DNA from 2 places in the Roseibium sp. QJM3NY_11 genome. Region 2 is predicted to be linked to the other one. Evidence: riboswitches for the same ligand, from Rfam matches in the RefSeq annotation. Region 2 holds a riboswitch; the other holds the start of a gene.
The links. Region 2 has a riboswitch for S-adenosylmethionine ahead of AC0VX3_RS21555 (O-succinylhomoserine sulfhydrylase). Riboswitches for the same ligand answer to the same signal wherever they lie in the genome.
Positions count from the first base shown of each region.

Region 1: it holds a riboswitch for S-adenosylmethionine, as region 2 does, so the genes downstream of both, AC0VX3_RS23245 (hypothetical protein) here and AC0VX3_RS21555 (O-succinylhomoserine sulfhydrylase) in region 2, are expected to answer to the same signal.

Region 1 is NZ_CM149660.1:5,070,628-5,086,202, forward strand. Features, by position in the region: gene AC0VX3_RS23225 (efflux RND transporter periplasmic adaptor subunit) at 1-965, shown strand, start outside; gene AC0VX3_RS23230 (ABC transporter permease) at 962-2,200, shown strand; gene AC0VX3_RS23235 (ABC transporter ATP-binding protein) at 2,197-2,913, shown strand; gene AC0VX3_RS23240 (YoaK family protein) at 2,957-3,658, opposite strand; SAM-I-IV-variant riboswitch at 3,745-3,869, shown strand; gene AC0VX3_RS23245 (hypothetical protein) at 3,911-4,258, shown strand; gene AC0VX3_RS23250 (acyl-CoA thioesterase) at 4,295-4,639, opposite strand; gene AC0VX3_RS23255 (hypothetical protein) at 4,878-5,099, opposite strand; gene AC0VX3_RS23260 (group III truncated hemoglobin) at 5,093-5,593, opposite strand; gene AC0VX3_RS23265 (RrF2 family transcriptional regulator) at 5,690-6,121, shown strand; gene AC0VX3_RS23270 (Crp/Fnr family transcriptional regulator) at 6,118-6,807, opposite strand; gene AC0VX3_RS23275 (ChbG/HpnK family deacetylase) at 7,091-7,888, opposite strand; gene AC0VX3_RS23280 (ArnT family glycosyltransferase) at 7,985-9,481, opposite strand; gene AC0VX3_RS23285 (glycosyltransferase) at 9,495-10,664, opposite strand; gene AC0VX3_RS23290 (GIY-YIG nuclease family protein) at 11,079-11,357, shown strand; gene AC0VX3_RS23295 (GIY-YIG nuclease family protein) at 11,626-11,904, shown strand; gene hisS (histidine--tRNA ligase) at 12,213-13,679, shown strand; gene AC0VX3_RS23305 (ATP phosphoribosyltransferase regulatory subunit) at 13,683-14,834, shown strand; gene hisG (ATP phosphoribosyltransferase) at 14,831-15,575, shown strand, end outside.
Region 2 is NZ_CM149660.1:4,696,675-4,712,249, reverse strand. Features, by position in the region: gene AC0VX3_RS21595 (efflux RND transporter permease subunit) at 1-3,306, shown strand, start outside; gene AC0VX3_RS21590 (alpha/beta family hydrolase) at 3,310-3,987, opposite strand; gene AC0VX3_RS21585 (sterol desaturase family protein) at 4,100-4,951, shown strand; gene AC0VX3_RS21580 (transporter substrate-binding domain-containing protein) at 4,945-5,814, opposite strand; tRNA gene AC0VX3_RS21575 (tRNA-Gly) at 5,958-6,031, opposite strand; gene AC0VX3_RS21570 (ion transporter) at 6,204-7,004, shown strand; gene AC0VX3_RS21565 (IMPACT family protein) at 7,534-8,082, opposite strand; gene AC0VX3_RS21560 (2'-deoxycytidine 5'-triphosphate deaminase) at 8,089-9,225, opposite strand; SAM riboswitch at 9,354-9,433, shown strand; gene AC0VX3_RS21555 (O-succinylhomoserine sulfhydrylase) at 9,477-10,676, shown strand; gene AC0VX3_RS21550 (CDP-alcohol phosphatidyltransferase family protein) at 10,969-11,580, opposite strand; gene apaG (Co2+/Mg2+ efflux protein ApaG) at 11,900-12,241, shown strand; gene AC0VX3_RS21540 (hypothetical protein) at 12,269-12,676, opposite strand; gene AC0VX3_RS21535 (tellurite resistance TerB family protein) at 12,875-13,246, opposite strand; gene AC0VX3_RS21530 (lysine--tRNA ligase) at 13,561-15,219, shown strand; gene AC0VX3_RS21525 (methyl-accepting chemotaxis protein) at 15,321-15,575, opposite strand, start outside.

The DNA.
Region 1 (15,575 bases), 370 kb from region 2:
TTGCCGGCTGGCTCTGGTGGAGCGAGCGCCCCTCCCAGGTCGAGATCGCCACGCCCGTCACGGGCCGGGCCGCGGAAATCGTCTATGCGACCGCGGTGGTCGAACCGGTCCGCTGGGCCAAGGTGACCAGCGTCATCCGCAAGCGGATCGTCACCCTGTGTGGCTGCGAAGGCATGGAGGTCAGCCAGGGGGACGAACTGGCCGAACTTGACAGCGGTGATGCCAGGGCCACCCTGGCCGAACTGGAAGCCCGCCAGGCGCTTGCCCGGTCCGACAGGGAGCGCGCCCTGCAGTTGCTTGAGCGGCGGGTGGTCAGCCAACAGGTCTACGACAAGGCGCAGAGCGAGCTGATCCGCGTCAACGCCCTGATCGCCGCCCAGACCGAACGCCTGCGCGACTATCGCATCGTCGCCCCGATGGACGGAATGGTCCTGCGTCAGGACGGTTCTGTCGGAGAGGTCGCGGAACCTGGAGAGATCCTGTTCTGGATCGGTCAGCCCGCGCCGCTTCAACTGGTGGCGGAGGTCAACGAGGAGGACATTCCGAAGGTCGCCAGCGGTCAGACGGCGCTCATCAGGGCGGATGCGTTTCCGGACCGGGACCTGACGGCGGTCGTCGCCCGGATCACGCCCAAGGGCGATCCGGTGCTGAAGAACTATCGTGTCTATCTCGATCTGCCCGAAGACACGCCGCTGCGCATCGGCATGACCGCGGAAATCAATATCGTCACGGAAGAAAAGAACAGCGCCGTGCTGCTGCCTCTGGCGGCGTTCGACGGGTCCAGTGTCCAGATCGTCGGCGAGGGCAACCGGATCTCGGTGGTCACGCTGAAGACCGGCATTCGCGGCACCCGGTCCGTCGAAGTGCTGGAGGGCGTGGGTGACAACAACCGTGTGGTCGTACCGTTCAATCCGGCCCTCGGCGACGGCGACATCGTCAGGCCCCTGGACGGCAACAGGTCATGATGCTGCTGCTCCGGATCGCGGCCACGCATGTGCGCACCCGCCTGCGGCAGACGGTGGTTTCCACACTCGGCGTTGCGCTCGGGGTCGGCTTTTCCGTCGCCATGGCCAGCCTGATGGAAGGATCGCAGCGGGATTTCATGTCAACGCTCATCGAAGCCATCCCGAATGTCGAGATCCTGGACGAACGGCGCTTTCCCGAGACCCAACCGGCCAGCCGGATCTATGACGCGGTGGTATTTCATGGACTGAGGCCGAAGGAAGACCTGCGCGGCATCCGAAATCCGACCGAGGCACTAACCTCGCTGCGCGACTGGGTCAGCGGCACCATGGCACAGCGGTTGAGCGGCCAGGCCGTGCTGCGTTACAGCGGACAGGACATCGGCCTGACCCTGATCGGTGTGGTGCCGCGGCGCGAACTTGACGTCTCGAAGATCAGGGAGGACATGCGTTCGGGGTCGTTCGAGGACCTGGAAGCAACCGCGAACGGCCTTGTGATCGGGGACAAGGCCGCACAGCGGCTGGGCGCGGATATCGGAGACACGGTCACGCTGACCTCCGCGAACGGTGTCGCCAGGCGCTTCAAGATCGTCGGCATGTTTCATACCGGGATCACGACAAGCGACGAGGGCATTGCCTATGCGCCGCTGAAGGCAGTCCAGATCCTTCTTGAAAAGCCCGACATCATCAATTCCATTTCCATCCGCCTGAAAAACATCCAGGACGCCAGGGCCGTCGCCGCACGGGCCGAACGCCAGCTTGGCTACAAGGCCGTGTCCTGGGAGGAGGCCAACGAAGGGTTGATGGAGGCCTTCGTCGTACGCAACGTGATCATGTACACGGTGGTCGGCGCCATCCTCGTGGTCGCCGGGTTCGGCATCTTCAACATCGTCTCCACGATCGTTCACGAAAAGGCCCGGGACATCGCCATCCTGAAGTCGCTCGGGTTTCCGGAAGGCGACATCCAGCGGATCTTCGTGCTGGAAGGCCTTGTCATCGGCGTGCTGGGGGCCATTGCCGGATCCGGTCTCGGGTTCGCGCTGTCGAGCTACCTTGCCACCGTCAGGTTCGAGTTCACCACCGACGTGGAAATGACCCATCTGCCAATCCACTTTTCCGCTCTGCACTACGTCATCGCCTGCCTGCTGGCTCTGTTTTCCTCCGCCGTTGCCGGCTTCATTCCGGCACGCAAGGCCGCCCGGCTCAATCCCGTCGACATCATCCGGGGGGCAACATGAGCGGCCCGCCCGCCCCCGGACGCGTGAAAGCACCGCTTCTGGAAGCGCGGAAGCTCACCCGTATCCTGCCCGCCGTGGTGCCGGTCACCCTGGTGGAAGATGTCGATTTCGAAATCGGCGAAGCGGAATTCGTGGCGATCACCGGTCCATCGGGGTCCGGAAAATCATCGCTGCTCTATCTGCTCGGCCTGCTTGACCGGCCGACCGGGGGCGAGGTTCTGATCGAAGGTCAGAGGACCGATAACCTGTCTTCCGCCGAGCTTGCGCACCTGCGCCTTGAAAAACTCGGGTTCGTCTTCCAGTTCCACTTCCTTCTGCCGGAGTTTACCGCCCTCGACAACGTGATGATCCCCATGCAGCGGCTCGGGAAGCTGTCGCCAAAGGCGCAGCTCGACCATGCCACGGACCTGCTGGCCGAGCTTGGCCTGAAGGACTTCCTGCACCGCCGGCCGGAGCAGCTCTCGGGCGGTCAGCGCCAGCGCGTCGCCGTGGCCCGCTCCCTGGCCAACGCGCCCGACCTGATCCTCGCCGACGAACCGACCGGCAGCCTGGATTCGGCGTCCACGGAACAGGTCTTCCAGAGCCTGCAAAAGATCGTCGAGACCGAACAGACCACGGTGGTCGCCGTCACCCACGACCTGGATCTGGCCGCGCGAATGGAGCGGCGCATTCATCTGGTGGACGGACGCATCGACTATGACCGGCGGCTGTAGGAACATCTCGCACCCCGGGACCTGATGTCGACCGGAAGTCCGGTCAGGCCGGCTGGTCCTGTCCCGCCGGGTGCGCGGTGGCCAGAAACAGCAGCACGGCGACCGGAACCGACAGGGCCCAGAACCCGATGAGCTTCATCAACAGGCTTGCCAGCAGGCCGCCCGCCGCGAAGGCGGCCAGGACCAGGGCCTGCTGGACGATCCTGGACCGGCTGTCGGCCCTCGTATCGGCATGCTGGAAATAGTCCGCGATGCCGAGCACCAGCTTCAGCGAATTTCCGGTCATCATGGTGGTCGGGACATGGTGATTGAGGATGGTCAGCATGGTGACGTTCTGCAAGGCCATGGCCACCGTCGACAGGCCGACGGCGACAAGCGTCACCGCGGAGAGCGGCCCGGAGGCCCCGGGGTCCCCCAGGCCGGCCACCAGCATGAACGCGCCGACAAGCGCGGCCTCCACTGCGAAGAGGTGCCTTACCGTGACCCTTCCAGTCCTGACCAGCCGCGACACGGCCGTGAACCAGAAGAGCGTGGCGGCGAAGAACATCGCCAGCACAAACAGCTTCAATGACGCGTTCTCTGCCTTGTGAAAGACTTCGGTGCACAGGACCACGAGTGTCCCCGTGATGAAGGCCGTGAAGGTGTGGAACAGGCCGAGGATGCAGATCACATCGACGAAACAGGCGCAAAAGGCGAGCAGGACCGGAACCATCGGCAGGCTCTGATGCGAGGCGGATCTGTCCAAGTTTGCGGGCTCCAGAGGTGTTCGTTTCAGGAAGATGTGCCATGCACCGGCGATCTTGCCAAGGCGGTTCGGACATGGCATAAGCGCGCCCTCATCAAGAGAAGGGCTGGCGCCCTCGCCAACCTGCCGAACCGGGCAAGGTGGTTTCCGCAACAGGGATGCGGCCGGTCAGATCCTCAACAGAGGCTTTCCGGTAACAAATCGGTTGATTTTCATGCGCCAGTCCTCCTCGGGCAACCGATGGAGGATTTTTTGTCTCAGGACCCAATTGCCGGACGCGCGGCGGAGTTGATCGGGCACAGGACGCCGGCAGGCACACAGCTTGCGGCGGACACGATCTGGCAGACCGCGGCCGAGGACTGCGTGCTCGCGCGGTTCAAGTCCCTGCGTATTCTGGGCGGCCTGCCGCGCCACAAGGCACCGCTCGGCCCCCAGGCCCGCCATGAACGTCTGAAAACCCTGTTGACGCTGTGGGCGAACGGCTGCACCTGCGCCGTCGACGAGGAACTCTTCGCCGACATCCTGCGCCGGCACTCGAAAACCCGTTTTCCCCGACCTGCCATCAGACCGGCATCGGCTTCAATGCCGACGTCATCCTGAGGTCCGCACTCCCGGCTTCAGGCTGCGCGATCCGTCTCACCCCCGGCGCGGCACCGGGCGCGGCTTGCCGCTGTCATCGACCGCGACCATGGTGAAGATGGCTTCCGTCACCTTCTCGCGGTGGCCGTAGCGGTGGCGCAGGGACCAGGCCTCGACGGTGATTTCCATGGACGAATTGCCGACACGGCCGACATGCGTGTAGATGCACAGGACATCGCCGACATGCACCGGGCGGATGAACTTCATCTTGTCGACCGCGATCGTCACCACGCGGCCCTCGGCCCTCTGACCGGAGGCAATGCCGCCCGCAAGATCCATCTGCGACAGGACCCAGCCGCCGAAAATATCTCCGGACGCATTGGTGTCGGCCGGCATGGCCATCGTGCGCAAGGTCAGATCGCCTTGTGGTTGTTCGTCGGTCAAGCCCGCCCCCTGTTCTGATTCTCTTCGAAAGACTACAAGCAGGCGGCAGGATCACAAGTCTTCTTTATCAATAGGCCAGCATCAGCGCGGCCACGATCCAGAGCGGGAGGGGCGCGGCGACCCAGATCAGCAGGATCGGCAAGCCCCGGGTCAGCAGCGTGGATTTGGACATTGATCTGCTCCGCGAGGGTCGTGATCAGGCGATTGCCTGAATTTCCAGGACAGTCAGGATCGTGAGCGCGGTCAAACCCGCCAGAAACGCGACTTTGGCGTTGCCGACAAGTGTTTGCCCGGAAAGGTCGCGTTTCGGCTCCGGCATGCCCCGGCTGTCGAGATACATCGACATCAGCATGAGCGAGGACACGACGAACCTCACCACGGCAAGCCCTTCCGCGGCGAGAACGATTGCAATCAGCATGCCCCCCTCCCGTCGGATTGATGCGAACACAGCTCCTCAGGTGGATTGGCCCCGGGCGTGCCGAAGGTGGCCAGCCACAGGCTCTGGGCAATGCGTTCGGCCACGGCAATGATCTCGTCGCCAAGATCGGGAACGAACAGCTCGCGGACAACCGGACGGAAAACGCCCAGCCACTCGCCATAATCGGCGCTGACCAGTTCTTTCTGTTTCAGGTGGGCCGGGACCGGCCTTCCCTTGTAGGCGCCGTTTTTCAGCAGGACCGATTGCCAGAAAGCTTCCATTTTCGGCAGGTGCTCGTCCCAGCGTCCCTCCAGCCTGCGCTCGAAGATCCCGCCCAGGCGCGGGTGCTTGCGGATGCAGCCGTAAAACGTGTGCACCATCACCCGGATCGCCTGTTCGTCCACCTGTTCGTAGCGCTGCAGGCGATCGCCGGTCCCGACGGGTCGGTGCGCCTGCAACTTGTATCGATGGCCTTGTGTATCGCGGGCTTCCATCGCCGCCTCCAAACATTCATTCTAAATGCATCTTTTAAATGACACAGCCTGACGCTAAAATCAACATTCCAGATGAATGTTATATGAGACCCTCCCATGCGCCTCAGTCAGGCCAGCGATTTCGCCTTGAGAATACTGATGGCGGCCGGCCAGTCGGATGCGCCGCAGACAGTCGACAAGCTGACGACGCAGCTCGGCCTCGCCAAGTCCCATGTCATGAAGATCGTCGCGCTGCTGGCCAGGGCCGGTTATCTGGAGACCACGCGCGGACGTGGCGGCGGTATCCGGCTCGCCAGGCTGCCGGCGGAAATCCGGCTGGGAGACGTGGTTCGTCTGATCGAACCGGATCTCGGCGTCGTCGCCTGCCTGAAACCGGCACCCGCCGATTGTGTCTTCCTGCCGCGTTGCGCGCTGAAGGGGGCCATGGCGCGGGCGGCGGAAGCGTTTCTGGACAGTCTGAATTCCGAGACACTGGCCTCGATCCTGGCGGGCACCCAGCAGGTGCCCCTGCCGACAGGCGTGCGCTAAAGCGTCGAGGCCTGCTCCAGAAACTCGAGCTCTTCCAGACAGTAATATCCGGAAATCCGGCTGATGGTGCCGGCGCGCTTCCAATTGTTGAGGACACGGCTGACGTTCTCGCGGGCAGCACCGGCCATGTTGGCGATGTCCGCCTGGCTGAGCTTGTAATGGATCAGCAGGCGGCCGTCGTCGAGCGGTTTGCCGAAGGTCTCGGCCAGTTGCAGCAGCGTCTGGGCGACACGTCCGGGCAAAGGCAGGAAGGAGCGCGCCGCAAGGACATCATTGGCATGACGCAGGCGTTTGCCGACGATGGACAGCATGTGACGGTAGACGGCCGGATGCTCGTCGGAAAATCTCTGGAAGGCGGCCTTGTCGATGAAGGCGAGCTGGGCCTCCTTCAGGGCGCTGACCGTCGCCGAACGCGGCCGCCCGTCGAGCAACGCCAGTTCGCCGACCAGATCGCCCGGGCCGAGAACGGCCAGCAATTGTTCGTCGCCGTCCACAGACAGCAGCGCCACCTTCAGCGAGCCTTCCAGCACCGCGTAACAGCCGTTGCCCGGGTCGCCGTTTTCAAAGAGGATCGTTCCCGCGGCAATCTTCATGGGCCTCGCCAGACGGGACAGCCCCACCGCGAGTTCCGGATCAAGCCCTTCCAGTGAAAAGCTGTTTTTCAAAAAGTCCTTAATTTCCGCCACATTTTCCCCCTGCAACGAAGTTCCGACGCCCGCGAATTTTCATGGTCAAACGAATTCCTGTGATGCCCGTCACGTGCATTCGAACAAAATAGCCCTATATCGATGGACATGGAAGCGGGGTCGCCCCTCCCCCTTCCAGACCTCCGCGAAAAACGGTCCTGTTCCCCGCAGGACCGTTTTTTCGTTTGTCCGGCAGGCATTCCCGCCCTGTCAGCGATGACAAGGTGTCAGTGTCACGCCTGTTACTCAAGCGCCATTTTCCGAATTCAGGCTGCACGCCCCGTCAATTCAGGAACACGTCCTTCTTTTCCAGCGTGTGGAAGAACCGGTCGCTGGCAAGAACCTCATACTGGCACTCGCGGATCGCCACCTTCCTGCGCGGCTCGTCGCGGCGCAGCCGGTCGTCCGCATGCCCGGGAATGGCGGCGACAAAACTCAGCTCTTTCATGCCGTCGAAATGATTGTGCAGAAGCCGGTGCAACTCTTCCGGATCGTCGGTTTCGGGCAAGGGATCGGCCTTGCCCAGCATCTTCAGCCCGTGCGCCGCCGCAAGGCGGGCCAGACGCAGGGTTTTCAGGCCGGACCTGACCGGCGAAATCACCAGCGGCGGCACGGCGTAATCGGCACGCTCGATCGCCTTGAACACAAGACGCGCCAGCGAGGTGCGGGCCAGCATGCCCTCGCGCACGGCCACGAAATCGGGTTGCCGTTTCATCAGCACGCTGTAACGGGCAAGCTGCGCCTCGGCTTCCTCAAACAGGAGCTCGTCCGGCAACAGCCGCAACCACGCGCGCCGCTGCAATTGCTCGCGGGTAAACATGCGGTCGCCATAGGTTTCCTGCATGCGGGCACTGACAGGCACGACCCGGTCGCCGCTGAAAGCAATTGTCACACCGAAAAGCGCGCGCTTGCCGACCTTTTGCGCCGTTTCCTGAAGCGGACGGAATTCGCGCGGCCACAAGTCCGTTGCCACCATCGCTCCCAGGGCGCTCAGCCGGCCCTGCTCGACCAGCTCGCGCAGGGCGCGGTCGACCCCGAAGGCAAGGCCGTAGTCCAATGCTCCAAGTGTAATGCGCTTCATGAAAGACCAAGCAACTGAATAATCAGTCACATCCCTGCGGCATTCGCTGAAGCTTTGCAAGCCGGTTGTTGGCAGTGAGCGGTGTCTTTTTCCGGTTTATCTTCCCGGAAGCGCTTCGAAAACCGGTCCGATCCGGTCCCGGACCTTGTAGACCACCAGGGTTTCCAGCGGCACATCATCGACCTTGCGTGTCAGGTCTGCGAGTTTCTCGACAAAGGCGAAGGCCTGTTCCAGCTGACCGGCATTGTCGCGGCGTTTTTCGGCAACATAGAGCCCCGGCCCGTCGAACGGGACCGGGTCCGGGTCTCCCTGCATGATGTAGCGGATGCGCTCGGTAACCTGGGCCACCGGCACAGTGTCTTTCAGCAGAAAATCGAGCTGGCCGTTGAGGCCGTAGCTGGTGGTTGCGACGAAGGTGGCGCCCTCGCGCTCCGCGATTGCCGCCACCTGCCGGCCGATTTCAGGCCAGCCGCGCAACTGGAAGGTCGGGTCCTTGCGGGCCAGGCTGCCCGTGAGCGGCGCGACCGCATGGGTTTGCACCAGCACGGCGATAGCAAGCCCGAGGACGACGCCGGCCCGGGCCAGCCCCTGCCAGAACCTTTGTCCGGGCTGCAGACCGGCAACGAAAACCGCCGCCATCATCGCGAGGGCCGGAAACAGGGGGGCCGGCCAGTTGGCCTGAACCCGGGCGTGGAGCGAATGATAAAGCAGGTACACAAGAAACGGCAGCACCGTCAGGACAAGAAGCGAGGCCGCCGTGTCGCGCGCCTTCAGCCCTTTTGCCAGCAGCACGGCACCAGCGACGGCCAGCACCGCGATCAGCGGGTTCAGCAGGCCGATCAGACCGCCCAGAAACTCGAAGATGTATCTGGCGGTGAAGCCGCCGCCGCCCGCACGGCCGAACTGCTTGCTGAAGCTGACCCAGTCGTGGAGGTGGTTCCAGTACAGCACCGGAGAAAAGCAGAGCACTGCGATCAGACCGCCGGCCCAAACCTGCCAGGATTGAAGCCAGCGGCGCGCCTGCGGCACCCACAGCAGCCACAGGACGATGCCGGCTCCCAGAAACAGGACGGAGTATTTGGCAAGCAGGCCAAACCCCGCCATCAGTCCGACGACGAGCCACCAGTTGGCGTTCTTCGAGGCTGACAGCTCGGCGAGCGCCCACAGGCTCAGCCCCCAGAACAGCACGGAAGGCGCGTCGGGCGTGGCCAGAATGCCGCCGATGCCGACCAGAAGACTTGCATTGAGGAACAGCACCGCCCAGCCGGCCGCCTGTCGGTCGAACAGCAGGCATGTCGTGCGCCAGAGCGCCAGCGACCCGATCACGCCGGAGGCCACCACAAGCGCGCGCACGGCAAACACCGTATCGCCGAACAGGGCCTGGCCGGCGCTGATCCACCAGCCGATCATCGGCGGATGATCATAGTAGCTCAGGGCCGGAGACAGGCCCCAGAGCCGATAGTAAGCCTCGTCCTCGACGAAATGACTGTTCGCGGCGACAAAAACCTTCAGCGCCGTCAGCAGTCCGACCAGCAGGGTCAGTCTGGCCGGGCGCAGGAAGAACGGCAGTTCGTCTCGCTGGGCGGTCGTCACGTCGCCCACCGGCCTAGGACTTCCGCCAGGTGAGGGCCGAGCTTGCCGCGTAGTTCCAGACGGCGCCCATGATCGCGCCCGCCGTGCCGGCAATCCACCAGTAGGCCGGATCGGCATAGATCAGGTTGGCGACACCGACATTGGCCAGCACGCCGACCGAACAGACCGCGTAGAAGGTCAGCAAGCCAACGACCGCTCCCATGCCGGTCAGGCGCCGGTCACGATAGGTGAGCTGGTTGTTCAGGAAGAAATTCGAGGTCATGGCGACGAACGAGGCCGCCGTCTGGGCCATGTTGAACTCCAGGCCGCCGAGCAGGAACATGCGCAGCGCGATCAGGTGCACCACCAGACCGCTTGCTCCGACCAGCCCGAACATGAGGAAACGCACGGAGACGATGTCGCCGAAGTATTTCGCCAGAAGCAGGCCGAAATAGTCGAGTGTCACCAGCGTATCGAGCTTGCTCTCGCCATGCTGTCGCTCGCGGAAGGTGAAAGGCAGTTCCTTGATTTTCAAGGCGCCGTCGGCACTCGACACCAGGTCGAGCAGGATCTTGAAGCCCTGCGGCGACAGTTTCGGCGCCAGCGCCTCGGCCTTGTCGCGCCGGACCATGAAAAAGCCGCTCATGGGATCCTGAAGAGTGACGTTCAGAAGCTTCTGCGCAAGGCCGTTGGCGATATTCGATCCGAAGGCGCGCATCCGGGACAGCCCCTCGCCGACCGTGCCGCCGTCGACCTTGCGGCTGGCAACCACCAGATCCACGTCGCCGGCCCTCAGTTCCGCCAGCATCTTCGGCAGCAGGGTCTCGTCATGCTGCAGATCGGCGTCCATCACCGCCACGAACGGCGCGGAGGAGGCCAGAATGCCCTCGACGCAGGCGCCGGAAAGACCACGGCGGCCGATACGGCGGATGACGCGGACACGTCCGTCGGATTGGGCAATGGTGCGGGCGACTTCGGTGCTGCCGTCCGGGGAGTTGTCGTCGACGACGATCGCCTCCCAGGCAATCCCGGCCAGGGCCTCGTCCAGGAGACCGATCAGGATCGGGAGGTTGGCCGCCTCGTTGAAACTGGGCAGGATAACGCTCAGCTCCGCGGTCGTGGCTGCCCGGGCCGCCCGTGCCGCCCGTGCCGATTGGCTGCCATCGCCGGAGTTCTCGTCCGCCACGCGCACCGCACTGTCCATTATTCACCCTTTTTCGCCGGCTCTGCCCGCATTTGGCGCGGACCATAGCCTGCCGGAGATTAAATTCAAGAAAAGACCGGGCCCTTTTAAGCCGAACCGTGGCGCGAGCAAGGCAGGCAATGCGGTTTAGGCAATTTGATCTGCGCTCACCCTATGTCACTTCGGACGCAGCGAAGCGGAGATCCGGGGCCCATTCGCGGTGCAGCTTGCCGCAGCCGGTCTGATTGTGTCGTGACTACGCTGCCCATACCCACCGCTCTGGAAACGAGTAGGCCCCGGCTCTTCCTGCGGTCGGCCGGGGTGACATCATGGGGAGACGAAAATCAACTCAACCATGTTTTGCCTCCCCCTGTTTTACATCCACGCATTCAGCTATAAATTGTGCTTGAGCGCACACGCATTGTAAGCTGCCAGATGCCTTACTTCGTCTATATCCTTGCCAGCCGGATGAACGGTACGCTCTATGTCGGGGTCACCAATGATCTCGGCCGGCGGATGGAAGAGCACCGCAACGGAACCGCCACAGGCTTCACAAGAGAGCATTCCGTTCACAGACTTGTCCATGCCGAGAGTTTCGATCAGGTCGAAGAGGCGATCGCGATGGAAAAGAGGCTGAAAAAGTGGCGCAGGGCTTGGAAGGTGCAGCTCATTGAACGGGAGAATCCGGACTGGAAAGACCTCCTGGCGCCATGACTCCCGATGTCACCCCGGACGCAGCGAAGCGGAGATCCGGGGCCTACTCGCGGTGCAGCTTGCCGCAGCCGGTCTGATTGCGCTGCGACCGCCTTGCCCGTTCCGAAACCTCTGGAAACGAGTGGGCCCCGGCTCTCCCTGTGGTCGGCCGGGGTGACATCATGGGGAGACGAAAATCAACTCAACCATGTTTTGCCTCCCCCATGTTTTACATCCACGCATTCAGCTATAAATTGTGCTTGAGCGCACACGCATTGTAAGCTGCCAGATGCCTTACTTCGTCTATATCCTTGCCAGCCGGATGAACGGTACGCTCTATGTCGGGGTCACCAATGATCTCGGCCGGCGGATGGAAGAGCACCGCAACGGAACCGCCACAGGCTTCACAAGAGAGCATTCCGTTCACAGACTTGTCCATGCCGAGAGTTTCGATCAGGTCGACGAGGCGATCGCGATGGAAAAGAGGCTGAAAAAGTGGCGCAGGGCTTGGAAGGTGCAGCTCATTGAACGGGAGAATCCGGACTGGAAAGACCTCCTGGCGCCATGACTCCCGATGTCACCCCGGACGCAGCGAAGCGGAGATCCGGGGCCTACTCGCGGTGCGACTTGCCAAAGCCTGTTTGATTGCGCTGCGACCGCCTTGCCCGTTCCGAAACCTCTGGAAACGAGTGGGCCCCGGCTCTCCCTGTGGTCGGCCGGGGTGACATCGACATAGTGGCGTCCCCTCCCCACCCCCTGCTCCACCTTGCCCTTGCGGTCCGTTTCGTCTAGGACAGCGGCACTATCGGACTGCCGGACGCCAAGGGTTTTCAAGCTTGTCACCGGCGGCGCACTCGCCAGGACAAAAAAGACCTCATGGCCAAGAAACCGAACAAACTGAAGGCACGCCTGCCGCGCGGCTTCGTCGACCGCTCGGCCGCAGATATCCGCGCCACCGACGAGATGCTGGGCAGGATTCGCGGCGTCTACGAGCGCTACGGTTTCGACCCGGTCGAAACGCCGGCGTTCGAATATACCGATTGCCTCGGCAAGTTCCTTCCGGACACCGACCGGCCGAATGCCGGTGTGTTCTCGGTGCAGGACGACGACGAACAGTGGATGAGCCTGCGCTACGACCTGACCGCGCCGCTCGCGCGTCATGTCTCTGAAAACATCAACGAGATCCAGCTCCCCTACCGCAGCTACCGGGCCGGCTGGGTGTTCCGCAACGAAAAGCCGGGCCCGGGACGGTTCCGTCAGTTCATGCAGTTCGACGCCGACACGGTCGGCGCGCCGGGCGTCCAGGCGGACGCGGAAATGTGCATGATGATGGCCGACACCATGGAAGCCCTCGGCATTCCGCGCGGGCAATATGTCATCCGCGTCAACAACCGCAAGGTTCTGGACGGCGTGCTGGAAGCCATCGGCCTTGGCGGCGACGACCAGGCCGAACAGCGGCTGACCGTTCTCAGAGCCATCGACAAGCTGGACAAGTTCGGCGTCGAGGGTGTGGGCCAGCTTTTAGGCGAAGGGCGCAAGGACGACAGCGGCGATTTCACCAAGGGAGCGGGACTGGAAGCAACTGCGATCGAAAACATTGTGGCCTTCGTTTCGGGGACCGGCACTTCGGAAAATGAAGGTGTCTCCGAGTTGAACTCCATGGCTTCGATCTTCGCATCCTGCGGCTACGGTGACGACCGCATCAAGATCGACCCTTCCGTCGTCCGCGGCCTCGAATATTACACCGGTCCCGTCTATGAGGCTGAACTCCTGTTCGACGTTACCAACGAGAAGGGCGAAGTGGTCCAGTTCGGTTCCGTCGGTGGCGGCGGGCGCTATGACGGGCTGGTCAAGCGCTTCACCGGCCGCGACGTGCCCGCGACAGGCTTTTCCATCGGTGTCTCGCGGCTGATGTCCGCCTTGAAGAACCTCGGCAAGCTGGACACGTCCGATGTGACTGCACCGGTTCTGGTCACGGTCATGGACGGCGACGTGGACGCCCTTGGACGCTACCAGAAAATGGCGCAGGAGTTGCGCGAAGCCGGAATCCGCGCGGAGATGTACCAGGGCAACTGGAAGAAATTCGGCAATCAGCTCAAATACGCCGACCGGCGCGGCTGTCCGGTTGCGATCATCCAGGGATCGGACGAGCGCGACGCGGGCGAGATCCAGGTCAAGGACCTGATCGAGGGCAAGCGGTTGTCGGAAGAGATCACCGACAACGTCACCTGGCGCGAAAGCCGGCCGGCGCAGGTCACCGTCAAGGAAACCGACCTTTTGAAAACCGTCACTGACATCCTGAACGGCCATGCCGAGGATCGCAAACGGGCGAATGAGGGCTGAGCGATGACGGCAGCACGGACACAGGCACTGGACCCGGCGAAGATCGACGCGGTTCTGGAGTTGTTCAAGGCCGAAGGCCACACACCAGTCAGCCCGCCGATCCTGCAGCCGGCGGATGTCTTTCTGGACCTGACCGGCGAGGATATCCGCCGCCGTCTCTACCTGACCAGCGGCACGGACGGCATCGACCTGTGCCTGAGGCCCGACTTCACTATTCCGGTCTGCCGGCATCACCTGGGGGAGCCCGGTGCGACACTGCCAGCGGCCTATTGCTACAACGGGCCGGTGTTCCGTCAGCGCCCGGACGGGCTGGGCGAAATTCCACAGCTCGGTGCCGAAAGCCTCGGGCGTGCGGACACCGCCGAGGCCGATGCCGATCTCCTGGCGCTGTCGGTGAGGGCGCTGGACACTTTCGGGCTTGGTGACAGCCGGATCCGCATTGGCGACGAGACGCTGTTCGCCGCCGTCCTGAAAGGCCTCGACCTGCCGACCGTCTGGCGCAGGCGGCTGCGCGATCTGTTCGGCGAGACCGACCGCCTGAATGCCGCCATCGGCCGCATGGCCGGAAGCGCTGCCGCGGACGACGAGCGCCGCGACGTCCGTCTCGGGTTCCTGTCCGCGCTGGAAGGCACCGATCCGGAAGCTGCCCATGCGGTGGTCGAGGATCTTCTGTCGATCGCCGGCATCTCCGCTGTCGGAGGCCGCACACCGAGCGAGATCGCCGACCGCTTCCTGGAGCAGGCGGCGCTGGCCAGCGGCGCGCGCGGACACGACAGGGCCGCCGAGACCCTGACAGCCTATCTGTCGCTTCAGGCCGACGGCGCCAACGCCGCCGATGCGCTGCGCGATTTTGCCGGCACCTTCAACCTGGGCCTGGACACGCCTCTGGCCGCCTTCGAACAGCGGCTCGCTGCCGTCGAGGCCAGGGGCATCGCCCCGTCCCGGCTGTCCTTTTCCGCCGATTTCGGACGCCGTCTCGATTATTATTCCGGTTTCGTGTTCGAAATTTACGCCGCCAACCGCTCATTGGAAGGGCCTCTGGTCGGTGGCGGACGCTACGACAAGCTGGTCACCCTGCTGGGCGCCGGGGAAGACGTGCCGGCGATCGGCTTTTCCATGTGGCTCGACCGCATAGCCGCGAGTGTTGCATCATGAGCAAACTGATCATCGCCATCCCCTCCAAGGGCCGCCTGCAGGAAAACACCCAGGGGTTTTTCGCACGCGCGGGGCTGAAAGTGCTGCAGCCGGGCGGCGCGCGCAATTACCGGGGCGCCATCAAGGGCCTGGACAATGTCGAGATCGCCTTTCTGTCGGCCTCCGAAATCGCCCGCTCACTCGCCGAGGGCGCGGTCCATTTCGGCATCACCGGGCTCGATCTGGTGCATGAGAACATCACCGACCCGGAAGCCAGCGTACACATCGTGACGCCGCTGGGGTTCGGGGCGGCCGACGTGGTCGTGGCCGTGCCCAAGGCCTGGATCGACGTGGAGACACTGGCGGATCTTTCCGATGTCGCCTCCGATTTCCGCAATCGCCACGGCCGCCGTCTGCGCGTCGCGACCAAATACGTGACCCTTACCCGGTCCTTCTTCGCAAGCCACGGGATCGCCGACTACCGGATCGTTGAAAGCGCGGGCGCCACGGAAGGCGCGCCGGCCGCCGGCTCTGCTGAACTGATTGTCGACATCACCACCACCGGCTCGACGCTTGCCGCCAACAACCTGAAGATCCTCACCGACGGCGTCATGCTGAAAAGCCAGGCCAACCTGGTGGCGTCCCTGAGTGCCGACTGGTCCGACACCGCTCTAGCCGCTGCAAGAGCGATCCTGGACAGGGTCGCGGCCGAAGAAGCCGCGCGCAATGTCAAACTGGTCAAGGCCGTCGTCGACGACCGCA
Region 2 (15,575 bases):
GCCTATGGCTTTGCCAAGCTCAACACCCAGTTCTTTCCGACCGTCAAGACCGACCGGATTTCGGTGACCGTGTCCTGGCCGGGGGCCAGCGCGGAGGACGTTGCCGCCAACATTCTGGAGGTGATCGAGCCCGAACTGCGCTTTACCGACGGCCTCGACGAAATCGTCTCCTATGGCCGCGAGGGCAGTGCGTCGGTGCAGATGGAGTTCGTCGAAGGCACCAACATGCAGCAGGCGCTGTCCGATGTGGAACAGGCCGTCGCCGGTGTGACCACGTTGCCGGTCGATTCCGAAACGCCCGTGATCTCGGCTTCGACCTTCACCGACGGGGTTGCCACGCTGGCGCTGCGCGGGCCGTTCTCGGAGGGAGCGCTGAAGGTCTTTGCCCGGCAGATGCGCGACGACCTGCTGGCCCGGGGGATCGACAAGGTCGAACTCTACGGCTACCGGTCGCCCGAATACCTTGTCGAAATTCCCGAGCGCGAGCTGCGCCGTCTGGATCTGACGATCGCCGACGTCGCCGGCGAGATCGCCGGCAACACGATCGACCTGCCGGCGGGCAACCTCGACGGCGCCGTTGAACGCCAGATCCGGGCCCTTTCCGAGGAACGGTCTCCGGAGGCCGTGGGCAGGATCGAAGTCAAGTCCTTTGCTTCGGGCGAGAAAACCCTTGTGAAGGACATCGGTACCGTCGTCCGGGACTTCGACACCAGCGAGAACCAGAGTTTTTCCGCGGGAATGCGGGCGGTCGAACTACAGATCCTGCGGGCGGAAAAGACCGATACGCTGAAGGCGGCCCGGATCGTCGACGACTATCTGGACGAGGTCGGACCACAACTGCCGCGCACGCTTGAAATCCTGAAATACGATGTGCGCGCGGACGCGGTGGAGGGGCGCATCACGCTGCTCGTCGAGAACGGTATCTCCGGGCTGGTGCTGGTTGTCGCCATCCTGTTCCTGTTTTTGAATGCGCGGATCGCGCTCTGGGTGGCCGCGGGCATCCCGGTGGCGATGATGGCGACGATCGGCATCATGTGGCTGATGGGCGAAAGCATCAACATGATCTCCCTGTTCGCGCTGATCATGATGCTCGGGGTGATCGTCGACGACGCCATCGTTGTCGGCGAGCACACGGCGACACGGCAGGGCCTGGGCGACAGTCCGCAGGAAGCGGCGATCAACGGCGCCACCACCATGCTGGCGCCGATCCTTGCCGCGAGCCTGACCACCATCGCCGCTTTCCTGCCGATCCTGCTTGTCGGCGATGTGCTCGGCCAGATCATGGGCACGCTACCCGTGGTCGTGGTCTCGGTCGTGATTGCCTCGCTGGTCGAATGTTTCCTGGTGCTGCCTGGCCACCTGTCCCACGCTCTCGGCAGCCGGCCGGGCTGGAACTGGTGGCGGGTTGTCCTGATCGCGGGGGCGCCGGCCTTTTTCCTGAGCGCGCTGGTTGCCCAGCCGGACATGTCCGTTCCGCCCTATCTCGATCTGATCGACGATCCCCTGCGGGCGATCCGCGAAACCGCTGGCGTCTTTGTCTTCGAACTGGTGGTCGTGACCGTCTGTTTTCTGCTGGCCGTCGCCCTGGAGACCCTGCTGATGGCCATGCGCCGGACCCGGCGGATGCGCGACGAGGAAGACCGGCCGGGCTGGTTTCGCAGGAGCTTCGATGCCGGCTTCAGCTGGGTGCGCGACAATCCATTCCGTGCCCTGGTTTCTGCGGCGGTCGCCTGGCGCTATGTCACGCTCGCCATCGCGATTGCAGCGCTGATCCTTGCTGTCGGCCTTGTCCGTGGCGGCCGAGTCGGCTTCACGTTCTTTCCCTCGCCGGAAGCGGAAAACCTGACCGCGTCGATCTTCTTCCATGCCGGCATTCCCGAGGACGTTGCGATTGACGGCATCCTGCGGATCGAGAGTGCGCTGACACAGGCGGAACAGACGCTTACCGAAGGCACGGGCCAGGATCTTGTGGTCGCGACCTATGCGACGCTCGGCAAGACGGGCAACAACCGGGGCGACAATGTCGCCAACATCACGGTTCAGCTTACCCGGTCTGAGGACCGCACGATCAGGACACCGGAGATCGTCCGGGCCTGGCGGGCCGCAGTTCCCTCTATTCCCGGAACGTCGCGGATCGCGATCGCGGAGCGCCGGGGTGGACCTCCCGGGCGGGATCTCGACATCCGCCTGACCGGAGCGCCCCTGAATGTGCTCAAGGCGGCCGCGCAGGACCTGCAGCAGGAACTCTCCGGTTTTCCCGGAACCAGCGGCGTCGAGGACGATCTGCCCTACGGCAAGCCGGAACTGGTGATCGAGCTGACACCGCGCGGCCGGGCACTCGGCTTCACCGTGGATAGCGCAGCGCGCCAGATCCGCAATGCTTTCGAGGGCACCATTGCGCGGCGGTTCGCGGAAGGCGACGAGGAAGTGGCCGTCCGTGTCAAACAGGTGTTCGATCAGGATGGCACGGCCGCTCTGCGCCGGCTGTCGCTGAAAACGCCCGCCGGCGACTTCGTTCCCCTGACCGAAGTGGTCAGTCTCACCGACGATCAGGGTTTTTCCGTCATTCTGCGGCGCGACGGACGGACCGTGGTTACGGTTGTCGCCGATGTCGACAGCACGGTGACCTCCAACAACCAGATCATCGCCGAACTCAATACGGCGTTCCTGCCGGATCTCGCCGAGCGGTACGGACTGGACTATTCCTTCGCCGGACGCGCCGAAGAGCAGTCGAACGCGTTTTCCGATCTTCTGACCGGGGTGCTGCTGGCGGTTGCCGGGATCTACATCATCCTGGCCGCGATCTTCGCGAGCTACGCGCGGCCGATCGTGGTGATGTCGATCATTCCGTTCGGCATCGTCGGCGCGATTGTCGGCCACTACCTGATGGGCTTCAACCTGACCATTCTCAGCATGATCGGCCTTCTGGGCCTTGCCGGCATCCTGGTCAACAACTCGATCATTCTGGTGGCGCGCTTCGATGAGCGCAAGGCAACGGGCGAGGAGTTGAATGCCGCGGCGGTCGGCTCCAGTTGCGACCGGCTCCGGGCGGTTCTGCTGACCTCCCTGACGACGATCGGCGGCCTGCTGCCGCTGATGTTCGAGACCAGTCTTCAGGCCCAGTTCCTGCTGCCGATGGCGATCACCATCGTGTTCGGCCTCGGCACGGCGACGGCGCTGGTTCTGGTGCTGGTGCCGGCCCTGCTCAAGATCGGTGACGATCTCGGCGGTCTTGTGCGCCTTCGGCGCCGGCGCGACCTGTCTCCCCCGCCGAAGCCCGGCAAAGCGCTCACGCCGGCGGAGTGAGTGTCAAAGCTCCGTGGCGAATGCCGCCGCAGCTTCGGCCGCCGCGGTGATATTGCCGTCGAGGGTGGCCGGGGACTTGCCGCGCGGGCCGAAGTCATGGTTGCCATCCTCCAGCCAGGCCAGCCGGACATGGTCCGCCATGGTGACCGCTTCCAGCTCCGCCCGCGACCCGAAAGGGTCCCGGTCGCCCTGCAGGATCAGCACCGGGCGTTTTGCGTCCTGCAACGGCGCCAGCCGCCACTCCGCTTCCGGCTTGCCGTCCGGATGAAACGGATAGCCGAAGCAGCAAACGCCCTTGACACGCCCGGGCAGGGAGCTGCCGCCGGCCAGCATGGCGGCGACCCGCCCGCCCATGGACTTGCCGCCGACAAGAAGCGGGCCCTCGGTCTCGCCCATCAGGGTCTGCAGGGCTTTCTGGAATTCACTGACAAGCTTGTCGGCGCGGGGAGGCGGCTTCTTCGAACCGCCGCTGCGCCGGCCCGCCATATAGGCGAATTCGAACCGGGCGACGGCGATGTTGTTTTTGCCCAGCGCGGCCGCCAGCCTGTTCATGAACGGGGCATCCATCGGCGCACCGGCCCCGTGGGCCAGCAGCAGCGTCGCCGCAGGCGCCGTCTCGGAAGTGGTTTGGGGCGCGGTATCGGGGCTCAGGTCAGGAGTGGTCCGGAGAAAGGTGCTCATGGTGGTGTGATCTGTCGCAGCGGCAGGAGGGTCGGAAAAGGCTATCATCCCGACCTATAGAGCTGTGCCTGAGCTGGCAAGCCGGTTCGGTTCGAAAGGCTGAAAAGACCAAATGTTTGAACAGATCGACATCAACCTGGTGCGCATGGCCAGTTTTGCGGGCATTTTCGGGCTCATGGCCTTGCTTGAGGCCGGCCTGCCGCGCCGCGAACTGCGCAACGGCCGCCTGAAGCGCTGGCCGACCAACTGGGGCCTGATCCTGCTGGACTCGCTGCTGGTCCGTCTGGTCTTCCCGATCGGCGGTGTCGGCCTGGCACTGCTGGCGGTGGACAACGGCTGGGGCCTGTTCGCTCTCGCCGGTTGGACGGGAGACACATCCCGGATATGGCCAGGGCTGGTTGCGGGGCTGATCACGTTCCTGCTGCTGGATCTGGCGGTCTGGTTCCAGCATCTGGCGTCCCACAAGGTGCCGTTGTTCTGGCGCGTTCACCGGGTTCATCACGCCGACAGCGAGGTCGACGCGACCACGGCCTTGCGGTTTCACCCGGTCGAGATCCTTGTGTCCTTTGTCTGGAAGGGGGCGGTGATCGTGGCCCTGGGCGGCCCGGTCGAGGCGGTGCTGATCTTCGAGATCGTGCTCAACGCGTCGGCGGTGTTCAGCCATGCCAACATCAGGTTGCCGTTACGGCTCGACCGGCTGCTTCGGTTCGCGATCGTGACACCGGACATGCACCGGATCCACCATTCCGTCATCCACCGCGAGACGGATTCCAACTACGGTTTTTACCTGTCCGTCTGGGACCGGCTGTTCGGCACCTACACCGAGGACCCGGAAAAGGGCCAGCAGGGTATGGAGATCGGCCTCGGCCCGTCGCTCACCCCCCGGGCCCATTCCTTCCCCTTCAGCCTGGCGATCCCTTTCCTGAACATCCCGGGACGCCGCAACGGCGGCAAGGATCAGTAGAAACTCAGCGGGAAGTAGCGCAGGTAGAGTTCGCGGTAGATGCCCTTCTGGTAGAGCTGGCGCAGGGCATAGGAGAGGGCGGCGGCCCGTTCCGGGTCGCTCGCGCGGGTGGCAATCGCCATGCCCTCGTCGAAATAGCCCGGTTCCAGCCAGGGCCCGCCGGCAAAGGCGCAGCAGCCGTCGGCGGCTTCGCCGGGCAGCCAGAAGGACAGGCTCAGCCCGTCGCCGAAATGTGCGTCCGCCGCGCCCGATTTGACCGCCTCACGCGCCGCGCGCGCCGTTTCGAAAGGGGTGATCTCAGCTTCCGGCCAGAACCGCCGCGCAAAGGCCTCGTAGCGCGAGCCGGTTTCCACGGCAACCGACAGGCCGGCAAGCGCCTGCTCGTCGAAGTCGGCGGCGGCCTGCGCCGGCACGATGAACCGGGCGGGCAGTTTCAGATAGTCCTCGGTGAAATTGAGCCGCCGCGTGGCGCTCCGGCTGCGGGAAAGGCCTGAAATGATGGCATCGCCTTCCTCCTCGTCGAGGGCCGGCAGCAGCACGTCGAAATCCTTGATGCGCAGCGCGCAGGAACTGCCGAGCTCCTGGCACAGGGCCCGGGCAAGATCCACGTTGAAGCCGGTCAGCCGCCCCTGCGGGTCCCGGAACACGAAGGGCGGGTAGTCGTCGGTCGCCAGAAACTGGATCTTGTCCGGAATGGCACTTGGCCGGTCATGCACGGCTTTCGGATCCCAGAAATTGGGAACACGGACATCGGGCTGCTGGGCGAGGGCGGGTGTCGCGATTGCCACAAGGCAGGTCAAAGCGGTCAGGATCCTGGCGGCTGCCGAGTGGTAGGTCTGGAAAAGAGGCTGTCCGTTGAACACGCTGCAATCCTGAAAGCAGTCCTGGAGGGCGCCCGGCCCGATGGGCCTGCGACAGTCGGGCAAAGACTATCTTACGCCAGCGCGGATTGTCACCATGCCCCGCGCGGCCTGAAAACGTTTTGAGAGGGTTATTCAACAATCTTTGGAGCGGGTGAAGGGAATCGAACCCTCGTCTTAAGCTTGGGAAGCTTCTGCTCTACCATTGAGCTACACCCGCGAAATCGCCTGCCAAGCTTTCTGCGCCCAGTCATGCGGGCTGTCAAGCGGGCATGGATCCGTGTTCCCGGCTTTTCCCACGTACCGATCTTGCACTGCGGCATCAAAATAGCCATGTTCCCGCCTGCGCCGGCAGGTGCCTTGCAACAACAATGGAACGGCAGGTGGACAGGATGCGAAACAGGATCAGGGCGCTGGTGACATCGCGCAACTGGGAAATCGCGATCATTGCCATCATCATGGTGAACGCGGTCACGCTCGGGCTGGAAACGAGCCCTGCGGTCATGAACAGCATGGGTGGGCTGCTGTTGCTGATCGACCGGACCATCCTCGGCATCTTCGTGATCGAGCTGACCCTTCGGCTGTTCGCCCATGGCCCCCGGTTCTTCAGGGACCCGTGGAGCGTGTTCGACTTTGCCATCGTCGCGATTTCGCTGATGCCGGCGACCGGCAACCTGTCCGTCCTGCGCTCCTTGCGGATCCTGCGGGTGCTGCGCCTGATTTCGGTGGTGCCGTCCCTGCGTCGGGTCATCGGCGGGCTGATCTCCGCCCTCCCGGGCATGGGCTCGATCGTCGTTCTGATGGCTCTGGTGTTTTATGTGTTCGCGGTCATGGCGACCAAGCTGTACGGCGAGACCTTCCCGGACTGGTTCGGCAACCTCGGCGCTTCGCTCTACACCCTGTTCCAGATCATGACCCTGGAAAGCTGGTCCATGGGCATCGTGCGCCCGGTCATGGAAGCCTATCCGTATTCGTGGCTGTTCTTCGTGCCTTTCATTCTGTGCACGGCGTTCACGGTGCTGAACCTCTTCATCGGGATCATCGTTTCGGCCATGCAGGAAGAACATGACGCCGAGGCCGACGCCAACCGCCAGGCGATCCATGACGACACCGGTCTGATCCTGGAAGAGGTCAGGGCGCTCAGGGACGAGGTAAAGGCGTTGCGGAGTGACGCGGGCAAAGGGCAGGTCTGATAGGGCGGAGCGTCTGGCCGATCCTTCGAGACAGCGCATGCGCGCTTCCTCAGGATGAGGTCGGGGTACTTGATGGGCTTGACATCGGCAGGTCTTCTTCTTCGTCTTGAGGAGGGCTGAAGGCCCTTTGCGAAGGCCCATCCACTGTCTCCACCTCATCCTGAGGAGGGCTGAAGGCCCGTCTCGAAGGCCCACCCAATGCCTCCACCTCATCCCGAGGAGGGCTGAAGGCCCGTCTCGCAGGCCCACCCAATGCCTCCACCTCATCCCGAGGAGGGCTGAAGGCCCGTCTCGAAGGGCCCACCCACTGTCCCCACCTCATCCCGAGGAGGGCTGCAGGCCCGTCTCGAAGGCCCATCCACTGCCTCCACCTCATCCTGAGGAGGGCTGCAGGCCCGTCTCGAAGGCCCACCCACTGCCTCCACCTCATCCTGAGGAGGGCTGCAGGCCCGTCTCGAAGGCCCACCCACTGCCTCCACCTCATCCTGAGGAGGGCTGCAGGCCCGTCTCGAAGGATCGGCCGCTTGCTCTAAAGTTGCGTCACCGCGTCCTCCGGCCCCTCGACCGTCAGTCTGACGCCGTCTTCCGTGTAGTCCCGGGAAATCACCGTCAGCCCGAGATCCTCGACCCGCCGTTCCAGCTCCGAGCCGGACGCGAATCCGGCGCTCACCTGTTTGCGCAGGATCTTCCTGAAGATCACCAGCTCCGCATGGCCGATGGCGTCCTGGGCAGCGCCTGAATAGGCGCGGGCGAGGCCGCCGCCGCCCAGTTTGGTGCCGCCGAAATAGCGCACGATCAGAACGGCGCAATTGATCAGCTCCGCGCCCTGCAGCACCCGCAGCACCGGCATGCCCGAGGTCCCTGCCGGTTCGCCGTCGTCCTTGCCGCTTTCCTCCACCCGGCCGTCGTCCAGAAGACGCCGGTGCGCCGTGACAATGTGATTGGCTTTTTTGTGCTGCTTGCGCAGTTCCTCCAGCCGCCGGTCAAACAGGTCGACCGGCACCAGATGCGCCAGGAAGCGGGACTTGCGGTCCTCCAGGAAGCCTTCGTAGTCGCGGGTGATGGTCTTGAAGGCCATGGGCTGTCAGGCAGGAGACCGGAAATGCTTGGACAGCTTCAATGCCTGGCCCTGGTAGTTGGAGCCGATGCCCTCGCCGTAGAGCCGTTCGGGCCGTTCTGCCATATGCTCATAGACAAGACGGCCGATGGTCTGGCCGTGTTCGACGATGAAGGGCACGTCGTGGGAGCGCACTTCCAGCACCGCCCGCGAGCCGACACCGCCGGCGCCAGCATGGCCGAAACCGGGATCGAAGAAACCGGCGTAATGCACCCGGAATTCACCCACCAGCGGATCGAACGGCACCATTTCTGCAGCATAGGTCGGCGGCACATGCACGGCTTCCTGGCTGACCAGAATATAGAACGCATTCGGGTCGAGGATCAGTTCCGCGCGTTCGCGCCTGTAGATGGGCTCCCAGAAATCGAGCGGATGCTGCGCCCCGACCTTGTCGACATCGATCAGGCCGGAATGGTGCTTGGCGCGGTAGCCGATCAGGCTTTCGGGGCCGGTGCCTTCCAGGTCGATGGACAATTGCACACCGCCGCCGATGCGCTCGTTGCCGCCGCTCATGAGCGTCTCGGAGGCGTGGATGGCCTCCAGGTCCGCGTCCGGGATCAGCGACTGGCCGCGTCGGAAGCGGATCTGGCTGAGACGCGACCCGTTGCGCACCAGGATCGGGAAGGTGAGGGGCGAGATTTCAGCATAGAGCGGGCCGCGATAGCCCGCCGGAATGGTGTCGAAGGCCAGGCCGTTGTCGGTGATCACCCGGGTGAACACGTCAAGCCGCCCCGTGGAGCTCTTCGGATTGGCGGTGGCCGAAATGTCGGCGGCCAGCGCCAGACCTTCCTGCAGCGGCACGATATAGACGCAGCCCGTTTCCAGGACGGCACCCTCGCTCAGATCGATCGTGTGCAGCTTGAGCTGTTCCAGCCGGTCGGCGACCCTGATGTCGGGCCCGGGCAGAAAACTGGCGCGCACCCGGAAGGCGCTGCTCCCGAGGCGCAGGTCGAGGCTGGCAGGCTGGATCTGCCCGTCGACAGGAGCCGTCCCGGACGAGATTTCACCGGCGGCGAACATGGCCCGGATGATCCGCTCCGGCAGGATGCCCTGCTCGGAAAGGGTTGTGCTGCCGCCGAGGTCCTGATCCGCTGTCACATTCATCGAGATATCCCGTAACAATTCATCCCGTCGTGCTTAGCGGATGCGGCCCGCCGCGCCAACAGGCATTGCGGCTCCTGACGTGTTTTCGGCAAAGATGATTGACCGCTGGCGTATTATCCCTTAGGAAAAACACACTTCGTGGTGATTTGGGCCGGCCGGCTTGCAGCCACGTTAAACAAGTTGCTAAATAGGCCGGAGGTGCAAACCCCGGTCTTGAGGCTGGGGTTTTTTGCGTTTGGAGCACGAGTGACATGACTGAGACCACCAAGACCGGAAACAAGAGCTGGCGTCCCGCGACCACCCTGGTGCATGGCGGCACCATGCGCTCGCCCTTTGGTGAAACCTCGGAGACCCTCTATCTGACGCAGGGCTTCACCTATGACAGCGCGGAAGCCGCGGAGGCGCGCTTCAACGGCGAGGATCCGGGATATGTCTATTCCCGCTATGCCAACCCGACCGTGACCATGTTCGAGGACCGCATCAAGGCGCTGGAAGGCGCCGAGGCCGCGCGCGGCACCGCCAGCGGCATGGCCGCGGTCAACCTGGCTTTGATGGCCTCGGTCAGGGCGGGCGACCATGTCATCGCCGCCAAGGCGCTGTTCGGCTCCTGCCGCTATATATGCGAGACGCTGCTACCGCGTTTCGGTGTCGAAAGCACTTTGGTTGACGGCACCGACATCGACCAGTGGAAAGCCGCGGTGCGCCCGAACACGAAGGCGCTGTTCCTGGAAAGCCCGACCAACCCGACGCTGGAAGTGATCGACATTGCCGCCGTGGCCGCGATCGCGAAGGAAGCCGGCGCCCGGCTGATCGTCGACAATGTCTTCGCCACGCCGCTCTACCAGTCGCCCTTGCAGCTCGGCGCCGACGTGGTGGTCTATTCCGCCACCAAGCACATCGACGGTCAGGGCCGGTGCCTGGGGGGCGTGGTTCTTTCCGACGAGGAATGGATCGTCGACGAGGTCATGCCCTTCATCAAGCACACCGGCCCGCACATGAGCCCGTTCAGCGCCTGGGTGCTGCTGAAAGGACTTGAAACCCTGCCGGTCCGCGTTGCCCGCCAGAGTGAAACAGCGGGCACGATCGCCGATTTCCTGGCTGGACAAGCGAAGGTCACGCGGCTGATCTACCCGGGCCGGGAGGACCACCCGCAGGCCGAGGTCGTCAAGCGCCAGATGCGTGCCGGTTCGACGATGATCGCCCTTGAGGTCGATGGCGGCAAGGAGGCGGCGTTCCGCTTCACCAATGCACTGGACCTGATCCGCATCTCCAACAATCTGGGCGATGCCAAGAGTCTGATCACCCATCCGGCGACCACGACCCACCAGTCCATCGGCGAGGAGGCCCGCGACGAACTCGGGATCACCGACGGCATTTTGCGCCTGTCGGTCGGCCTGGAGGACCCGCAGGATCTTCTGGAAGATGTCGAGAAGGCGCTGGCGGCGGTGTGAGGCACAGTGAATTCGGGCAGCTTCTCGGACAACGTCAACCGGGAGTGGCTGGAGCGGTTTTTCTCAGGGCGCCCCCCCACCCCTACCCCCTCCCCACAAGGGGGAGGGGGACTTGCTCCGAGCCGATCGCCTTGGCTTTTTCCAAGTTGACAGGTTGCGGTGCGGCGTAGTTGGGATCCTTGGCGCAGCGGGATTCCCCTCCTCCTTGTGGGGAGGGGTTAGGGGTGGGGGTCTTGAATAAGGAACAGCTGTGTAGTCTTGACCAAACCCCCATACCGAAAAACAACAAACCTCAATCCGGATGAAGCGCCCTGACCCCGATCAGAACCCGTGCACCGGCCGAGACCAGGCAGACCGCGGCAAAACCCCAGGCCAGCACGGGAAACCAGCCGGGCACAAGCGCCATCAGGAGGAACAGGGCGATGGTCTCCGTGCCCTCGGCGAGACCGCCCAGGTAATAGAGCGACTTCTGGCCCTGGGTGGCGGTCGCAAGGCTGTTTTTCTCCGCCATGATCGCAAAGGCGAGAAAGGCGGAGCCGTTGGCATAGAAGCTGGCCAGCAGGGCCGCGGCGGCAAGCGCATTGGCTTGCGGGTCCAGGATCGCGAAGGCCAGCGGGATGGCGCCGTAGAAGAAGAAATCCAGGGTGATGTCGAGAAAACCGCCCAGGTCGGTCTTGCGGGTGGCCCGGGCAACCGCACCGTCCAGGCCGTCGGCGAGCCGGTTGAGGGCGATCAGGAACAGGCCGGTCAGCACGTATCCGGTGGCAATCGCGAATGCCGCGCCCATGCCGAGAGCAAATCCGGTCAGGGTGACGGTGTTCGGGCCGACACCGGCGCGGGCCAGAAGGTGCCCCATCTGATTGAGCGGCGGGTCGATCAGCGGCCGCAGGCGTGCGTCGAGCATCAGTTGGCGTGTCTTTCATGTGAAGTCTGCCATCTACATGCGAAATCCGTCTGCAAATCACAAGCAAATCCGGCGCCGGATCACACAAGCCTCTTTCACGCTTGTGTCATTCGCCCTATAAGCGCCTCCTGAATGAAAGGCTCCAGGGCCCATCGGGATCCGGGACGTATCTCCCGCGGCGAAGGAGGCGGTGAATTTTCCGCCCGATATCGTCGATCCGTCCGCGCGGTGGCGGAGCCTGAACGCAAAAGGAATAATCGTGTCCGGCAGTTACAGCGCCATCACAGAAGGGATCGAGGTTTCGGTCGAGCCGTTTTACATGGACGATGAATCACGGCCGGAAGATCGCGAGTTCATCTGGGCCTATATGGTCGAAATCCACAATGGCGGCGACGAACCGGTCCAGTTGAAGACGCGCTTCTGGCAGATCACCGACGCGATGGGGCGCCAGGAGGAAGTGAGCGGCGAAGGGGTCGTCGGCGAGCAGCCGGTGATCGAGCCGGGCGAGACCTACGAATATTCCTCCCACTGCCCGCTTTCGACCGATAGCGGCATCATGGCCGGCGCCTATTCGATGGAGCGGCCCGACGGATCCCGGTTCGATGTCGTCATCCCGGCCTTCTCTCTGGACCTGCCGGACGCCATCCACAGCCTCAACTGACTGCGATTGACCGCGCGCCTGCCGCCGTCAGATGCTCCACAGGGCGCCGACAAAGCCAAGCAGCAGCCAGAGGATCCATTTGCGCCGGTTGAAGGCGGTCAGCAGGGTCACCGCGAGAATGCCGAAGGTCAGATAGATCGCGTGTCCGGCAAAACCGGTTCCCAGAACAAGGGCGAACAGATCCGGATCGCGGTCCTTGGCCAGATGGAAATGGTGTTCGGCGAACATCACCAGCGAATCCGCGGCCAGCCCGCACAGGTAGCCGGCAAAGGCGATCATCATGCGCTGGCCCCAGTTGACCGGCTTCGGCTCGGCCCGTCGGTAGACACGGCGCATGCCGCGCGCATCGAGCCGCCCGTAACCGACCCGCTGACGGTAACGCCGCAGCGGGTAGCGGACACTGGCCTCATTTTCGAACGTGCGACTGACTGACATCCGGTTCCACCCTGCTTGCGTCCTGCCGGGAGAGCGGCGGTGACGCAGCGCCAGTCTCCCTTACCCCTAGGGTATTAGGTCACGGCGTTTTAGCGAGTGGAAAACAAAATCGCTCCAATTTGAGCGATCTCCGCAATTGTGCATTCAAGAGGCACGGAACGGCCGTATGGGCGGCAAGCTGCCGGGCCGAGGGACGCCTCAGTCCGTCCGGTGCCTTGCGATGGCGCCGCGTTCGATGGCCGCCACGGTCAGCTTGTCGAGGGTGAACCGGTCGCGCAGCAATTGCAGGATGCGCAGCTCTTCCTTTTCCACATGCAGGTCGGCCGCGGCCACTTCCACCGCCAGGGCGTAAGCGGTGTCATAGAGCTTCGCCGGCAGCACGTCGCCGACCAGTTCCAGAACCAGGCGCAGGCCGTCGTCTTCCTGCAGGATATCGCCGCAGCGTTGCGCGGCCGGAATGAGCCGGCTGGCGTCATAGCCGTCGAAGATCGGCAGCATCTTGATCATGTCGCCGATGGTGGCCAGTTCCTTGTCGGTCATCTCGTTGTCCGACGCGGAAACGATGACCATCACGTAGATAAGGGCTTCCTGAACGCTGATTGGCTCGTTGCTAGACACTATTCATTCTCCAGTGGCGCCTGTTCAAAGGCGAATTGAATGCTCCGTTTATAGGGTCGGCGACAAAGCTTCAAGTCACGGACTGGCAACATGAGACCGACTGTCGGCTGGAAAACGGGGAGCGGCCGGTATTGAGGACACCGCAGATGAGATTGCACAAAATAGACGGTTGATCTAGTGTCGCGCCGCAGCATAAGGCGCGGTTACCCCAAAACCGGCCGGACCTGTCTTTCACCCACTCTTTTGCTACGAAACGACACGAGAACATGACCGAACAATCCCTGCCTCCGCTTGACCTTTCGCAAGAGTTTGTCGAGGCGGCCCGGAAATCGAAAGCCTGGCCGTTCGAAGAAGCGCGAAAACTGGTCAAACGGATCGAAAACAGGGGATCAGAAAAACCGGTCCTGTTCGAAACCGGCTACGGGCCGTCCGGCCTGCCGCATATCGGCACCTTCGGCGAGGTGTTGCGCACGACCATGGTGCGCACGGCGTTCCGCCTGCTGACCGAAGACAAGGTCCCGACCCGTCTGCTGTGCTTTTCCGACGACATGGACGGCATGCGCAAGATCCCGGAAAACGTGCCGGACCGCGCGGCGCTGGAGCCTTATCTGCAGATGCCGCTGAGCGCGGTGCCGAACCCGTTCGGCGGTGACTATGACAGCTTTGCGGCCCACAACAACGCCATGTTGCGCCGGTTCCTGGACACGTTCGGCTTCGACTACGAGTTCGCGAGCGCGACCGAGTATTACGCCTCCGGCAAGTTCGACGACGTGCTGCTCAGGGCGACCGAGAAATACCGGAAGATCATGGACGTGATGCTGCCGACGCTCGGGGCGGAACGCCAGGCGACCTATTCGCCGTTCCTGCCGCTCTCGCCGACGTCGGGCCGCGTGCTTTACGTGCCGATGAAGGACGTCAATGCCAAGGACGGCACGATCACCTTCGAGGACGAGACCGGCGAGGACATCACGGTTCCGGTCACCGGCGGCAAGGTGAAGCTGCAGTGGAAGCCGGACTTCGGCATGCGCTGGGCAGCCCTCGACGTGGATTTCGAGATGTTCGGCAAGGATCACATGACCAACGCGCCGATCTACGACAAGATCTGCAACATCCTGGGCGGCAAGGCTCCGGAACACTACGTCTATGAATTGTTCCTGGACGAAAACGGCGAGAAGATCTCCAAGTCCAAGGGCAATGGCCTGTCCATCGACGAGTGGCTGACCTATGCCTCGCCGGAAAGCCTCGCGCTCTACAACTACCAGAAGCCGAAGACGGCCAAGAAGCTCTATTTCGACGTCATTCCGAAGGCTGTCGACGAATACTATACCTTCCTCCAGAAATACCAGCAGATGCCGGTCGAACAGAAGCTGCAGAACCCGGCCTGGCATATTCATTCGGGCAATATTCCGAAGATCGACATGCCGGTGCCTTTCGCGATGCTGCTGAACCTCGTGTCCGCCTCCAACGCGGACAACAAGGATGTGCTGTGGGCCTTCATCTCGCGCTATGCGGCGGGCGTGACCGCGGCAACGCATCCGGAACTCGATGCGCTGGTCGGCTACGCGATCCGGTATTTCGACGACTTCGTCAAACCGAAGAAATCGTTCCGGGCGCCGGACGAGGTCGAGCGGACCGCGCTTCAGCAACTTGATGAGAAACTGGCTTCCTTGCCGGCCGATGCGGACGGAGCTGCCATCCAGGACGCGGTTCTGGATGTGGCCCGTGCGATCGAGCGCTATCAGGACCCTTCGAAGAAAGGTCCCGATGGCGGTCCGGGCGTGTCGGTGGCCTGGTTCTCCGCTCTCTACCAGCTCCTGCTCGGCCAGGAAAAAGGCCCCCGCTTCGGCTCCTTCGTGGCGCTGTACGGCATCGCGGAAACCCGCGAAATGATCCGCAAGGCTCTCGCAGGCGAACTGGCCGCCTGAGCCGAAACCAACAGATCAGCGGCACTGCTGCGTGCCGCTGATCCGGGCGACCTTCAAAGGCGCGGGCAACCGTGCTGGCGGCCGCCTGTCTGGAGGTCCGCCTAAGCTTCGGCGCGCCTGTCTGGTGACGTGGCTGCCTCGACGCCCTTCAGGTCATGCTCCATGGCGGCGCCCAGTTCTTCCAGGCACTTGAGAACCTGTTTACTCGCCTTGTCCAGATCGACCAGCGCTTCGAACGCGCCGGTGGAATGCCCCTGTTCCGCTGCGCTCAGAGCACGATGCCCGGCATCGTGCACGGCCCTGTGCGGTTTTTCGAGGTTCCTGAATGTGTGGTGAGATCTGATCTTCGCGTTCTT